Regions from separate parts of the Monashia sp. HAY1-11D genome, predicted to be linked through region 1. Evidence: riboswitches for the same ligand, from Rfam matches in the RefSeq annotation. Region 1 holds a riboswitch; the other holds the start of a gene.

Region 1 (7,540 bases):
GGCGCGAGGTGACGCTCGCGGGCTCGGTCAGCCGCCGACCTCGGCGTCGGGGGCCACGGCCGTCGCCGGTTCGGGCTCGGTCACCGTTCCGTGACCGCCGCGCCGGCCGGGACCGACGCGGCCCGCGGCACCGGTGCCGCCCACGTCGCCGGCGCCGTTCGCGCCGGGCCCGTCCGCGTCACCGCCCCCGCGCCCGTCGCGCCGGTCGCGCCGGTCGCGCCGGTCCGCGGCGTCGCCCCGCGCCGTGGCCGGTGTGCGCACGAGCCGCAGGCGTGGGGCGGAGGGGACCCGGCGGCCGGCCGCGACGACGACGAGTGCGGCGGCCATCTCGAGGTGCACGGCCCAGGACCACAGCGCCCCGAACAAGACCTGCCCCTGCCGGAAACCGAGCGCGAAGACGACGGCGAAGGTGGCCGCGGCGACGAACCCCACGGTCCACACCCGCGCCCCTGTCAGCCACGGGAACCGGCGCTCGAAGTGGGCCGACTCCTCGGTCGCGAACCGCGGCATGAAGGCGACCCACACGAGCAGCTGGACCGTCTGGAGGAACGCGTACACGGTGAGCAGGCGCAGCCCGAGCGGGCCGGACGCGTCACCGGGCAGCGCCGCCGCGGCGAGCATCGAGCGCCCGTCCCCGACGACGCTGCGCGCGACGCCGGGTTCGCCGGTGAGCCAGCCGTCGACCGTGCCGACGAGGACGAGCGCGGGCACGAGCAGGCCCCACGCCAGCTGCACGCCGCGGAAGAGGCGGCGGTCGCGGACCCGCGGCAGCCGCGCGGCCCAGTCCCAGAGGAAGACGAGCACGACGAGCTGGTGCAGGTGCAGGAGCGCGAACGCGTAGTGGTCGGGCCACACGAGGGAGGCGGCCGCGAGGATGCCGGCGACGGCGTACGCGGCGAGGCGTCGGCGTCCGCGCAGCCCGACCCGGGCGACGAGGGCGACGACGCAGAAGCCCACGACCGCCTCGGCGCGCCGCGCCTGGCTGCCGACGAGGTGCTCGGCCAGCCGGAGCACGCTCGTGCCGGCGAGGAGCACCGCGAGGCCACTCACGACGTCACGGCGCGCGATGACCGGCAGGCGACCCACGAGGTAGCGGACCTCGAGCAGGACGGCGAGCGTCCCGAGCAGGATGAGACCGAAGACCGCGGTGGCCACCGGCGAGGCGAGCGCGACGACGAGGGCGGCGGCCGCAGCCACCGCCAGGGCCCCCGTCGCCCGCTCGCTCGTCGTCATCGGCCCATCGTTCCGTCGCCCGGGATGCCCGGGCCACCCGAGTAACCCGATCGTTAGGGTCCTGTGGCGTGACCGAGACTCAGGGCGACCCGGCGGGCCGTGCCGGGCGCGAACCGGGACGGACCGGGCGCGTTCCCGGCGAGCCCGGCAGCCGCGAGCCCGGCTCTCCCGGCGGGCCCCCGGTCCGGCTGCGCGCCATCGCGCTGTCGGCCTACGGACCGACGCTCCTCGGCTCGACGGGTGCCGGTGCCGTCTCGCCCATCATCGCCGTCTCGGCCCGTGAGATGGGCGCGTCGGTGGGGGTGGCGGCGCTCCTCGTCGGGACGCTCGGCCTCGGCCAGCTGCTCGGCGACCTGCCGTCGGGGGCCCTTGCCGCCCGCATCGGCGAGCGGCGTGCCCTCATGGCAGCCGCGGTCGTGGAGGCGGTCGGCATGGTCGTGGCCGCGCTCGCCGGCACGGTGACGGCGCTGTTCTCCGGGGTGCTCGTCATCGGGCTGGCCGGCTCGCTCTTCGGTCTGGCCCGCCAGGCCTACCTGACCGAGGCGGTGCCGGTGGCGATGCGGGCGCGGGCACTGTCGACGCTCGGCGGGGTGCACCGCATCGGCTACTTCATCGGCCCGTTCGTCGGCTCGCTCGTCATCTCCCGGTGGGGGACCGAGTCGGCCTATGCCGTCGGCGGCGTCGCGAGCGTCGCCGCGTTCGTCCTCGTCCTCGTCGCGCCCGACATCACGGCCGGCCACGACGCCCGGGCGTCGCGGAGCGGCGTCGCGGACGCCGGGACCACCGGGAACAGCGGGACGACCGGGAACAGCGGGAACGCCCGGACCGGCGGGGGCTCCGGAAGTGCCCGGGGCCGGACGCGTGTGCCGCGGTCGGTCGCGTCGGTGCTCCTCGAGCACCGGCACGTCCTGCTGACCCTCGGCACGGGCGCGATGTGCGTGGCCGGAGCCCGAGCCATCCGCGAGGCGCTCGTGCCCCTCTGGGCCGAGTCGGTCGGGTTCAGCCCGGCCCAGACCTCGCTCGTCTTCGGCGTCGCGGGCGCCGTCGACATGCTGCTCTTCTACCCCTCGGGCTGGCTCATGGACCGGTACGGGCGGGTTGCCGCCGCGGTGCCCAGCATGCTCGTGCTCGGTCTGGGCATGGCGCTGCTGCCGCTCGCGACGAGCCTCGTCGCCGTGACCGCGGCCGCGACGGTCCTCGGGGTCGGCAACGGGCTCGGCGCCGGCCTGATCATGACCCTCGGGGCCGACGCCTCGCCGGCCGACGGACGCGCCCAGTTCCTCGGCGGCTGGCGCCTGTGCGCCGACCTGGGAAGGGCCGCGGGCCCGCTGGCGTTGTCCGCGCTGACGGCCGTGCTGTCCCTCGGTGCGTCGGCCGTCGTCCTCGGCGTCGGGGCCGTCCTCGGTGCGGGCTGGCTGCGCATCTGGGTGCCGCGCCACGACCCGACGCGCCCTCTCCGGGGGCGGGCGGCCCGTCCCGGCCCGGACGCGACGCCCGGGGCGTCCTGATTCTGAGAAGGTATGACCGTGACGGACCTGATCGACACCACCGAGATGTACCTGCGCACCATCTTCGAGCTCGAGGAGGAGGGCATCGTCCCCCTGCGCGCACGCATCGCGGAGCGTCTGGGCCACTCGGGCCCGACGGTGTCGCAGACCGTGGCCCGCATGGAGCGCGACGGTCTCGTCGCCGTCTCCGGGGACCGTCACCTCGAGCTGTCCGACCGCGGCCGCCTCATGGCGACCCGCGTCATGCGCAAGCACCGCCTCGCCGAGCGGCTGCTCGTCGACGTCATCGGCCTCGAGTGGGAGTACGCCCACGACGAGGCGTGCCGGTGGGAGCACGTGATGTCCGAGAAGGTCGAGCGCAAGATCCTCGGCCTCATCAAGGGCGGGCTCGAGTCGCCGTACGGCAACCCGATCCCGGGCCTGGACGAGCTGGGTGTGCCCGAGGACGCCGCGCACGGCTTCCTCACCGGCCTCATGTCCCTGACTGCGGCGGCGGGCGACGAGCCCGCGGCCGTGACGATCCGTCGCATCGGCGAGCCGGTGCAGGTCGACCCCGAGGCGCTGGCCCTGCTGACCTCGGCGGGCGTCCTTCCGGGGGCCCGGGTCCGGGTCGTCCGCGAGGAGGGACGCGTGCTGGCCGTGAGCGACGCTGCGGACGCCGGCGAGGGCGTGTCGCTGCCCGACGAGGTCGCGGCGCACGTCTTCTGCCAGGTCGCCTGACGCGAGCCCGGCCGTTGCCCGCCCTGCCCCGCTTTGGGGCCGGACCGGCCCGCACGCCCTCTGTCCCTCGTATCGGGCCTTCGTATCGGGCCCTCGTATCGGGCCCGGATCGCCTTGGGACTGTGGGGATTTGGGGCGAGCTGCGGTGGCCTGTCCGAAAATCTGTTGAAATCACCGACTCCCGGCGTGACAAGCCGCGGGGAACTTGGGTAGCGTGAGCCCCGCTCGCTCTCCCCGTCGGGCGAGTGCTTCGGGTCGAACCGCCTAGTCCTGCCATCGACCCTGAGCCCCTGAACGATCCGCATGGCAGGAGCGGGGGACCCACCTTCGGGCGTCGCACGACGTCCTCGGGGTGAAGCCCTCCGTGGACCGCAAGGTCCGAGTGAAGGCCGGGCGAGCAGCACCTCATTCCGCCCGAACCCGACAGCTCACCTCGTAGGCGTCGAGAGGTCAAACGTGGCTCAGAACGTTCCCGGGCGCCACCGCGCCCCCGGTCGGTTCAACGCGATCGCCGAGCTCAAGCTCATCGCCAAGGAGTCCGCTCAGCCCGCCGTCAAGGGGGCCGCGATCGTGGCCGCCTCCGGTGGGCTCGTCGCGACGTTCGCCGGGCCGGCGAGCGCCGCCGACGGCTCGAGCACCGCGGCCCCGTCGGTCGTCGGCCCGCAGGTCGGCACGCTCAAGGCGGCCAGCGCCCTCTCGGCGATCGGCTACGCCAAGCCGGCGGCGAAGCAGGCAAGCGTCAAGCCGCTCGTCATCAAGGACGTCACCGTCGAGAAGCAGCGCGCGGCCGAGAAGGCTGCCGAGGACGCGCGCCAGCAGTCTGCGGACCGCTCCTCCCGCTCGGCCTCCCGCACGGCCCTGTCCGACCCGGCGCCCACCGCGTCCGGCATCGTCGGCATCGCCCAGTCCTACTTCGGCGTCCCGTACGTCTACGGCGGCACGAGCCCGTCGGGCTTCGACTGCTCCGGCTTCGTCCAGTACGTCTTCCGCCAGGCCGGCATCTCGCTGCCCCGCACGGCCTCGCAGCAGAAGGCCGCGACGACGCCGGTGAGCAACCCCCGCGCCGGTGACCTCGTCTTCTTCGGCTCGCCGGTCTACCACGTCGGCATCTACGTCAGCCCCGGCGTCATGATCGACGCGCAGCGCCCCGGCACCACGATCGGGTACCACTCGATCTGGACGACGCCGTCGGGCTACGGCCGCGCCTGATCGACCCGTGGCTTCCGTCGCGCCCCCGACCCGAACGGGTCGGGGGCGCGACGTCGTTCCTCGCCGGCGTGGTTGGATGACGTGATGACCGTCCAGGCTGCCGCAGAGTCCACGACCCTCATCGAGCTCGACGTCTGGGGCGACCTCGTCTGCCCGTGGTCATGGATCGCCAAGCACCGGATCGAGGCCGCGATCCACGCCTTCGAGCGGCCCCACGACGTGTCGGTGCGGTTGCGGGCCTACGAGCTGGACCCCGAGTGGCCGGTCGGGCGCAACGACCGCGCGCAGGACCAGATCGGCTCGCGGACCAACGGTGACCCCGTCGCCGGGCACATCCTCAACGCCAAGGCCATCGAGGCGGCCGAGGCCCACGACCTCGTCTTCGACTTCGACACCGCGGTCATGGCCAACACCTTCGACGCGCACCGGCTCGTGGCCCTGGCGCGCGAGATGGGCGGCCGGGCCCTGCAGGCGGCTGCCGTCGAGCGCTTCTTCTCCGCGCACTTCCGCGAGGGGCAGGCGCTCGACGACCACGAGGTGCTCCAGCGCCTCTGCGCCGAGTGCGGCCTCGACGAGCGGCGGGTCGCCGCCGTGCTCGCGTCCGACACGTACGCCGACGACGTGCGCGCCGACGAGAGGCAGGCCCGCGACCTCGGCATCACGGTGACGCCGTTCGTCCTGGCCAACGGGTTCGCCGCCGTACCGGGGGCCCGCCCGGTCGAGGACTACCTCGCCCTGCTGCGCGGGGTCGCCGTGCAGGGTGGCGACGAGGCGTAGCTAGCCGGCGGCGGTCGGCGACGCGCCCCCGAGCGTCGTCGCCGAGGGCGCCCCGGCGCTGGGGCGGCCGAAGGACACCGCCTCGTCGACCGGCCCGGGCGCGGCCGAGCGCAGCTGGGCATCGGGCAGCGCCCCCAGGGCGGCGTTGACCATCGAGAAGGCCCGCCGCAGCGCGACGAAGACGGTGATGGCGAAGATCTGCCGGTCGTCGAAGCCGGCGGCGCGCAGCGGCTCGAGGTCGGCGGGTGTCGTGGAGTTGGCGTCGCGGGCGACGGTGCGCGCCCAGCCGGCGAGTGCGGCATCGGCCGGGTCGAGCGGAGCGTCGTCGCCGGCCAGCACCGCCGCGGCGACGTCCGGGCCCGCCTCGCCGGCGAGCCGGTTGCCCCACGCCAGGGCGCAGTAGGAGTCGCTGCCCGTGGCCGCGGCGGCGCTGATGAGGATGCCGCGCTGCCGGAAGGTGAGGCCGCCCAGGCGCACCATGTCGGCAAGGAGTCCGAAGAGCGTGTCGTGCGCGGCCGGGTGGTGCGCCCACAGGTGCGACAGGTTCATGACGAACCCCTGGGTGCCGAGGTCGCCCTCGAAGGAGGCGCGGACGGCGTCGGTCACCGGCGGCTCGGTGAGGAACCCGTGGGCGGGGTCGGTGGCCATCAGGCGCTCCGTTCGTCGTGCGACGCGTTCATCGTGGCACGGGCTGACGCGGAGTGTGGGCCCATCCTGCCGGGGTCCTTGGGCGCCGGGCGCGCTCAGGCCCGGCCGATCGGGCTGGTCAGGCAGGCGTCGGCGCGACGGACAGGTCGATGCTGACGTCGACGGCTCGCAGCTCTCGCACCAGCGCGTCCTCGCGAGCACTCAGCTCGGCGAGGCGCGAGGCGTCGGGGGCTCGGGTACCGGAGGCGAGGGAGGCCCAGCGGACCTCGTCCTCGACCTGCGCCAGCTCGGCGACGATCGCTGCAACCGTTCTGCTCATGTGCCCGCCGTACCCGGCGCCCGCCGGCTTGGAACAGGTCGGCAGGTGACCTCGGCCGGGTCGCCCGCGAGTTCCCTGCGGGCGCGTCGGACTGCCTGCGGACGCGTTCAGTCCCGCTCCCACGGGGCGTCCTCGCCCATCTTGGCGTAGTACTTCGCGAGATGGCTGCGGACCCGGTCGACATCCGAGGAGGGCAGGTCGACACCACCGCGGGAACCCTGCATGACGGCGGCGGCCGCCATGACGCCACGGGGGACCGCACGCAGCCGACCGTCGATGACGTCGGCGATGAGCAGCTTGTAGGCCGTGAAGTTGTCCTTCTTGTCCTTGTCGTACCAGACGTGGGCGTCGCGGTACTTCTCGTTCGGCTCCTCCTCGGCGCCGGCCCAGGCGCGGACCCGCTTCTCGGCGGCGTCGCCGTCCCACTCGCGGTCGCGGTCGGCGAGCGGCAGGTCCTGGAAGCTCGTGACACTCATGCTGTCCATCCTTTCTCCGACGCTGGTGCCGTGGAGCCGTACCCGGTCGGGCGCTCCGGACACCATGGGTCGGGGGAGGGCGCCGGACGCGTCGGGCGCCCCGGGGCCGGACGTGGCGCGCCCCGCCGCGTTCGGGTGGCCAGGTCCGGGAGGCGAGTGCCTGGGTCCGGGGGCGCCGCGGCGGGGCGAGCGAGTCCGTGCAGTTCCGGTCCGGGGTGAGCAGGCCCGCGGGGCCGCGTCACCGGTCCGGATCTCCACGGTGACACACGCGCGCGCTCGGTGGGAGATTGGCCGGCTGTGAGTTGGAGGGCGAGCGCAGGTCTGCTCGGCATTGTCAGTTCATGTTTCAGTTTGCAACTGGAACTAAGTCTGCTAGTGTTGAGCCCAGCACGAGGGTCCGTCCTCCCACGCACACTCATCGAAAGGCGCACCATGAGCACCTCCACCTTCCGGCCGAAGTACGTCTCGTTCGACTGCTACGGCACGCTGATCAGCTGGCCGATGACCCCGATCACCAAGGAGCTGGTCGGCGACCAGATCCCGGCGGAGCAGTGGGACCAGTTCGTCGCCGAGTTCCGCGGCTACCGCTACGACGCCGTCCTCGACGCGTACTACCCCTACGAGCAGGTGCTGCAGAGCGCCTTCGACCG
Region 2 (7,540 bases), 640 kb from region 1:
TGAGCACCTTGACGCCCTGGTGGTCGAGGGCCACGCGTCGGGCGTCCGCGATGGCCGCATCGCCGACCTCCCTCGGCAGGCCGCGCGTGTGCACCACGACCGCGGCCGCCTTGTGCTCGATGCCTGCGTCGGGGTGGCGCTCCTTGACGAGCGCCTCGATGTCTGAGCGCAGCTCGGCGAGGGTGACCTCGTCGTCGGGGGTGACGGCCGCGGCCTCCATCGCCGCGCGCACCCGCCCGTCCGAGGACTCCGCGCCGTGGCTGCCGATGAGCACGAGCGGCTCGTCCTCGGTGATACGGGTCAGGATGCGCAGCGTGGCGAGGTCGCGACCGGAGACAACGGCGACGGTGACGCCCGGCAGCCCGGCCAGGGCGCGCAGCGTGTCGACGCTGCCGGGCAGGGGCGCGGCGCGCATCGGGTCGGTGTCGAACGGCGCCAGCACGCCGTCGTAGTCGGTGGCGACGAGCAGCGTCGGCGCCGACGCCGCCTGCCGGAGGGCTGTGTCGGGCAGCGCGGACGCGCTCATGCCGTCGCCTCCCGACGGGTGGACCCGGGCGCGCGGCCGGCCGCGTCGTCGGGCACCGGATGCGGCACGTCGGGGGCCGCGTCGAGGGCGGCGAGGAAGCGCGCGGCCCACCGCTGGACGTCGTGGTCGGCGACGCGTCGGCGCAGCGCCCTCATGATCCGCTGCTTGTCCTTGGCCGGAGTGTTGATGGCGCGCAGGATCGTCTGCTTGAGGCCCTCGATGTCGTGCGGGTTGCACGCGAAGGCCTGGTGCAGCTCGTGCCAGGCGCCGGTGAACTCCGACAGCACGAGGGCGCCGCCGAGGTCGTACCGGCAGGTCACGTACTCCTTGGCGACGAGGTTCATGCCGTCGCGCAGCGGGGTGACGAGCATGACGTCGGCGGCCTGGAACAGCGCCGCCATCTCCTCGCGCGGGTACGAGTGGTGCATGTAGTGCACTGCCGGCGCGCCGATCTTGCCGAGGTCCCCGTTGATCCGGCCCACCGTCTGCTCGATCTCCGCCCGGAGGTTGCGGTAGGCGTCGACGCGCTCACGGCTCGGCGTCGCGACCTGGACGAGCGTCACCTCCGGTGGGCCGAGGCGCCGCTCGGACAACAGCTCCTCGTAGGCCTTGAGGCGGTGCCGGATGCCCTTGGTGTAGTCGAGGCGGTCGACGCCGAGCATGAGCACCTCGGGGTTGCCGAGGCTCTCGCGGATCTCGCGCGCCCGCGCCATGACCTCGGGGGTCCTGGCCAGCTCCTCCAGGCCGTGGAAGTCGACGGAGATCGGGATGGCCGCTGCCCGGACGCGCCGCCCGGTGCCCTCGACCGTGACGAGGTCCCGCTTCGTCGGTGCCCCGAGCAGCTGCCGGCACGCGCGGACGAAGTTGCGGGCGTCGGCCTGGCGCTGGAAGCCGAGGAAGTCGGCGCCGAGCAGCCCCTCGAGCAGCTGGGCTCGCCACGGCAGCTGGGCGAACAGCTCGACCGGCGGGAACGGGATGTGGTTGAACCAGCCGATCCGCACGTCGGGTCGCAGCCGGCGCACGAGGGCCGGGACGAGCTGGAGCTGGTAGTCCTGCACCCAGACGCGGGCGCCCTCGGCGGCCACCTCCGCAACGGCGCGGGCGAACCGCTCGTTGACGGCCTGGTAGGCGGCCCACCACTCGCGGTGGAAGGTGGCCGGCACGATGACGTCGTGGTAGATCGGCCACAGGGTGTCGTTGGAGAAGCCCTCGTAGTAGTCGCGGACCTCGTCGGCGGACAGCGCCACCGGGTGCAGGTGGATGCCGTGCTCGTCGAACGGTTCGGGCGCCTCGCCGGAGTCCCCGGCCCAGCCCACCCACGCGCCGGGCTGCGAGCGCATCACCGACTCCATCGCGGTGACGAGACCGCCGGGGGAGCGGCGCCACTCGCTGGCGCCGTCGTCGAGGACCACCTTGTCGACGGGGAGGCGGTTCGCCGCGATGACGAGGTCGAAGGTCTGCCGGTCGGACGGCACCGGGGATCAGCTCCTGTCGTTGGGGCGCGACGCCGCGGGTGACGTCGTGCAGGTCGTGCTGCCTGGCCACCACCCGGCATACCCACCGAGACGACTCGGGTGGCGACGGGCGGGACCGCGGCGGTCGCGTCGGCGCGAGGACGTGCCGGCGGATCGGTCTCACTCTAACGAGGGAACGGTGGCGCCCCGTCGGCGTGCGCTCTAGGGTCGAGTCAGGGCACCGCGCAGGGTCGTCGAGATCGACGGAGGCACGTGTCCGGGGCACTCACCCGAGGTGAAGGAGGTCGCCGTGAAGATTTCTGACGTGCTGAGGGCGAAGGGCGGCGGGGTCGTCACCGTCCGGCCCGACGAGACGGTGTCCGGGCTGCTCGCCGTGCTCGACGAGCACCGCATCGGAGCCGTCGTCGTCAGCTCCGACGGCACGACCGTCGAGGGCATCGTCAGCGAGCGCGACGTCGTACGGCACCTGCACGCCGCCGGGGCCGGCATCCTCGACGCACCGGTGTCGCAGATCATGACGAGCGAGGTGTCCACGGGCACCGCCGCGGACAACATCGCCGACCTCGCCGCGACGATGACCGAGCAGCGGGTGCGCCACGTGCCGATCCTCGACGACGAGGGCCGCCTCACCGCCATCGTCAGCATCGGTGACATCGTCAAGCACCGGCTGTCCGAGCTGCAGTCCGAGCGTGACCAGCTGCGGGACTACATCTCCCGCTGAGCCGACCTGCGCCACGCGCCGAGGTCGTCGGCGACACCCCCTGCGGTCGCATACCGTAGGAGCATGACTGCGTACGACCGGACCGAGCGGGTCGCCGCTCCGCGGTCCGGCCGGCGCACCGGCCCGCGCACCGGCGGCGTGCCCATCGGCGCCGGCCGCGACGCGTACGGCTCCGGGCGCATCGGACCGTACCGCCTCGTCGAGGAGATCGGCGAGGGCGGCATGGGCGTCGTGCACCTCGCCCTCGACCCGCGCGGGCGTGCCGTCGCCATCAAGGTGCTGCGGGCGCACGTGGCCCACGACGCCGACGCCCGGCAGCGCCTCATGCGTGAGGTCGAGACGCTCTCGCGCGTCCGCGACCCGCGCGTCGCGAGCGTCATCGACGCCGACGTCATGGGCCCGCGCCCGTACATCGTCACCCGCTACGTGCCCGGGCCGGCGCTCGACGAGATCGTCGAGGAGCACGGCCCGCTCCATCCGGGCGAGCTCGTCAGCCTCGCGCGAGGCGTCGCGGAGGCGATCCGGTCGATCCACGCGTGCGGCGTCGTGCACCGCGACATCAAGCCCGGCAACGTCCTCGTCGAGGAGGGCGAGCCGGTCCTCATCGACTTCGGCATCGCGCACGTGCAGGACGACGTCCGGCACACCGTCGGCGGTCTGGTCATGGGCACGCCCGGCTACCTGTCGCCCGAGCTCGTCGAGGGTGCCCCGATCACCGACGCCACCGACTGGTGGGGCTGGGCGGCGACGATCACGTACGCCGCGTCCGGTCGCCCCCCGTTCGGGCGCTCGCGGATGGACGCCGTGCTGAGCCGAGTGCGCGCCGGTGACGTCGACGTCGACGGTGTCGATCCCCGTCTCGTGCCGCTGCTGCGTGCCTCCCTCTCGCCCGACCCGGCCCGCCGGCCGCAGGCCGACGAGGTCATCGCCGCCCTCGAGCAGTACGCCGCCGGGCGGGCGGCCACCGTGCCCTCCCCGAGCGCCCCGTGGGACGACGGGCGCACCGAGGTCCTCGACGCCGCGGGCGACACGCAGGTCTTCCCGGACCGCGGTACCGCGGTCCTGCCGCCGGTGGCCCCGCCGCCGAGCCCGTCGCCGACGCCGTTCCTGACGCGGCCCGCCCCGGACGACGTCCGGTGGGCGCCGCCGCCGAGCGGGCCGCGTCGCAGCGCCGCGCCCCAGCACGACCCGGCACCGTGGGACGGTGACCGTGGCCGGGACCTCTACGACGAGCGCCACGGCCCGGGCGCCGGGCCCGACGACTGGGACGACGACTGGGACGAGGAGGAACCCGAGCAGGCCCCGCGCGAGGGTGACCCCCGCATCGGCCTGGCCATGCGCACCGGGCTGCTCGGGGCCGCGGGCATCGCCTGGGTCGGCGCCCTGATGTCCTGGCCGGGGTACGCGTTCCTCGCGCTGCTCGTGTGGTCCGTCGTCGCCCGCGCCACCGACCGGTCGGTGTCCGCGCTCGTGTTCCGTCGGTACGCCCATGGCCGCCGCGGCACCGACATCCCGCTCGCCGTCGTGACGAGTCCGTGGCACCTCCTCGTCGGCGCCGTCGCCACGGCCGTGAGCCTGGTGCTGCCGCTCGCGGTGGCGCTCGCGGGCATCTTCGCGACGGCGTTCCTGCTGGCCGGTGCCACCGGTTCCGACCTCGGGCCGGGATCGCCGACGACGCTCGCCGTCGGTGGCATCGCGGGGCTCGCCATGCTGTGGTGGGGTCCCGGCGGGGTGTCGCTGCGCCGCGGGTCCCGCTCGATCGTGCGCCGGCTCGTGCCGGTGGGGACACCGTCGCAGGTCGTCGCGGTGGCACTGGTCGTTGCCGGGCTCGTCGTCGGGCTCGTCGCCGTCGACCAAGGTTCGAGCCTGACCTGGCTGCCCTTCAGCGGCAACCCGTTCACCCGCTGAAGCGCTCGCGGGGTGGGTGTGGCGGCGTCCGTGGCGGCCGCCGTCCGGTCCTTGCCGATCGGCCCCGTTCGGTCAAGGCCAGATCTCGAGAAGATCACGAAATCATCTCGGATCGGGTTGTGGTTCATTCACTCGTCACGTACCGTCGTGCCTCGGCGGTCCCGGTTCTCCGGGCCGGAAAGGGGTGGTCTCGGGTTTCCGGGGTGTCCACCACCGGTAGGCGCCGTGCGTCCGGCCTCCACACGGCACGCTGGATAACTTCACATGGACACCCAGCAATCCGGTCCCTGAGCGCGCCGAGCCTCGCCAGCCAGGGACGCAGCCCACACCCGTGGGCCGGGCGAGGACGGGGGACCCAGTGTGGTCAGTGAGTTGTCATGTCGAAGACCGTCGTTCGCCGACGGTCGAGGGCCGACTCGACTGACCTTGGGGTGAAGCCGCAGCCGCGGCAGGGCACCTGACGTCCCCAACCCGACAGCTAACCCCGCAGGCGCGCGTCAGGAAGGAATACCCCTATGCAGTACCTGTCCAAGCATGCTGCCGCCAAGCGGGTCTCGATGAAGCAGCGCATCGCCGGAGTCGGCATCGCCGGAGCGGCCACCGTCGTCGGTGGCGTCACCGCCGCCGGGTCGGCCAAGGCCGCCACCGTGTGGGACGCGGTCGCCCAGTGCGAGTCCGGTGGCAACTGGCACATCAACACCGGCAACGGCTACTACGGCGGCCTGCAGTTCTCGAGCAGCACCTGGGTCGGCTTCGGCGGTCGCGCCTACGCCTCCCGCGCCGACCTCGCGAGCAAGGCCGAGCAGATCACCATCGCCCAGAAGGTCCTCGCCGTGCAGGGCCCCGGTGCGTGGCCGGTCTGCTCCAAGCGCGCGGGTCTGACCCGAGCCAACGGTGGCGCCGACGCCGCCGCGTCGCGCTCGAGCGACCGCAAGCCGGTCACGACGAAGAAGAAGGTCTCGAAGAAGAAGACCTACGCGACGAAGAAGACGACGAAGAAGGTCAACAGCTACGCCGGAACCGGCAAGCGGGTGACCGTCCGTCGGGGCGACACGCTGGGCACGCTGGCGCAGCGGTACCACGTCTCCGGCGGCTGGAAGACGCTGTACGCTGCGAACAAGGCTCGGGTGCACAACCCGAACCTCATCTACGTCGGCCAGGTGCTGCGTCTGCCGTGACGCTGTCTGACCGAGCCTGACCGGACGGCCTCGCGCGACCAACCCCTGGGTCCCGCGGGGCCGTCCTTCATGTGTCGCCCTGGTTCCATGGTGGGGCAGGGCTCCGCTCCTCGACCGGTCTGGGCCCGGAGGCTAGTGCTCGGTTACGCTGGCGCCCGACCGGGCGGGGCGATAGTCGCTCCACCGGTACCGCTGGCGTGGCGCAATTGGCAGCGCACCTGTCTTGTAAACAGGTGGTTGGGGGTTCGAGTCCCCCGCCAGCTCTGTGCTCAGCGCGTCGGATAGTGCCCCTGACCTGCGGTTTCGCCGTTATGGGTGCGAGGGACGTCGAGGGACACGAGTGGAGGGGTAGGGGCGGTAAGCCACTCGGCCTCGCACGCAGATTGCCGGACTCGCTCGCCGCCGCTGCCCGTCCGGCAGCACGCAGGACGGCGACCAGAGTGTCAAGTAGGCCGAACCGCCGAGGGTTTCGGATACTTGCGAAGATTGCCCTCGAAACGATGGCAGGCCAGCTACATCGGGCCGGATCTCACTAGACACCGTGCTCCGCCCAAGCCAAGGCGCTGCTGGCCGGGGGTCCGGGCGCGGGACGCCGTGGGCAAGACCCGCAAGCGCGTGGCCATGGAGCTGGTGGCCGGCCTGGAGCGGATCCATGCCAAGAAGAAGGCCGCCGACACCGAGCTGTAGCAGCTCGTCGCGGCGACCGGGACCTCGCTGCTGGGCCTGCACGGCATCGGGCCTTCGGGTGTGGCCCGGCTGCTCGGCGACTCAGCTCGTAGCGGCGGGGCTGCTTTCGCCACTTCGCGCTGGGCCGCACCCCTTGGACCCAGAGCCAACCCTTATCGAAAGCGTGACCGACATGTCTGGCGTCGTGGCGGGCGACTCTTGAGCGCTTGACGACTCTTCGGCCCGGGCTTAAGTTGGACACCTGTAGAAAAACGCACCCGCGTCTACCAGCGAACCGCCTCCTGAGCATGGATCCGTCTGCTGAGGAGGCCCACCCGCGAACCTCCTCGCAACGAAGGGTCACCCGATGCCAGCCGGACAGACAGCAGAGATGTGGCGCGCCCAAGCGGAATCGCTGGCCCCGCCCCGGCTGATGGTCATCGATGGTCGCTGCCGGCCGGCGGCGGACGGACGCGTGATGGAGGTCCTGGCGCCTCGAGACGGAAAGCCCTTGGCGACAGTCCCGGACGGGACGGCCGTCGATGTCGACATGGCGGTCGCGGCGGCCCGGCGTGCCTTTGCCGATTCGCCCTGGTCCCGGATGTCCCCTGCGGATCGGAAGCGTGTGCTGCACCGTTTCGCCGATGTCATCGAGGCTCGCCGCGACGAGCTTGCCTTGTTGGTCTCGCTCGAGATGGGTAAGCCCATCGAGTATGCGCATTCGATCGAGATGCGGACGACCGTCGCGTGCTACCGCTGGTATGCCGAGTGGGCGGACAAGCTGACTGGTGAGGTGCCCGAGGTTGGCAGCAATGCGCTCGCGCTCGTCACGCGCGAACCGGTTGGAGTGGTTGGCGTGGTCGTGCCGTGGAACTTCCCCATGACCCTGCTGGCATGGAAGGTGGCTCCCGCTCTGGCGGTTGGATGCACCATCGTGGTGCGACCATCGGAGCTGTCGTCGCTGTCGGCCTTGCGGGTGGCGGAACTCGCGCTCGAGGCAGGTCTGCCCGATGGCGTGCTCAATGTCGTTACGGGCCAGGGTTCTACGACGCCGCGAGCCCTGGCA

The links. A riboswitch is a leader RNA that binds a small molecule or an ion and turns the genes downstream of it on or off. The one in region 1 is predicted to bind cyclic di-AMP.
Region 2: linked by a shared signal. The riboswitch ahead of AC1VM9_RS04670 (transglycosylase family protein) and the one ahead of AC1VM9_RS01575 (C40 family peptidase) in region 1 are both predicted to bind cyclic di-AMP.

The regions. Positions count from the first base shown of each region.
Region 1 is NZ_CP200320.1:363,356-370,895, reverse strand. Features, by position in the region: gene AC1VM9_RS01590 (hypothetical protein) at 28-1,233, opposite strand; gene AC1VM9_RS01585 (MFS transporter) at 1,302-2,741, shown strand; gene AC1VM9_RS01580 (iron-dependent transcriptional repressor DtxR) at 2,760-3,461, shown strand; cyclic di-AMP (ydaO/yuaA leader) riboswitch at 3,732-3,915, shown strand; gene AC1VM9_RS01575 (C40 family peptidase) at 3,918-4,670, shown strand; gene AC1VM9_RS01570 (DsbA family oxidoreductase) at 4,755-5,447, shown strand; gene AC1VM9_RS01565 (carboxymuconolactone decarboxylase family protein) at 5,448-6,095, opposite strand; gene AC1VM9_RS01560 (hypothetical protein) at 6,214-6,414, opposite strand; gene AC1VM9_RS01555 (hypothetical protein) at 6,522-6,890, opposite strand; gene AC1VM9_RS01550 (haloacid dehalogenase type II) at 7,323-7,540, shown strand, end outside.
Region 2 is NZ_CP200320.1:1,006,428-1,013,967, reverse strand. Features, by position in the region: partial or broken gene AC1VM9_RS04690 (trehalose-phosphatase) at 38-415, opposite strand; gene AC1VM9_RS04685 (alpha,alpha-trehalose-phosphate synthase (UDP-forming)) at 523-2,001, opposite strand; gene AC1VM9_RS04680 (CBS domain-containing protein) at 2,291-2,722, shown strand; gene AC1VM9_RS04675 (serine/threonine-protein kinase) at 2,786-4,630, shown strand; cyclic di-AMP (ydaO/yuaA leader) riboswitch at 4,955-5,140, shown strand; gene AC1VM9_RS04670 (transglycosylase family protein) at 5,146-5,808, shown strand; tRNA gene AC1VM9_RS04665 (tRNA-Thr) at 6,000-6,071, shown strand; partial or broken gene AC1VM9_RS04660 (hypothetical protein) at 6,124-6,345, shown strand; gene AC1VM9_RS04655 (aldehyde dehydrogenase) at 6,842-7,540, shown strand, end outside.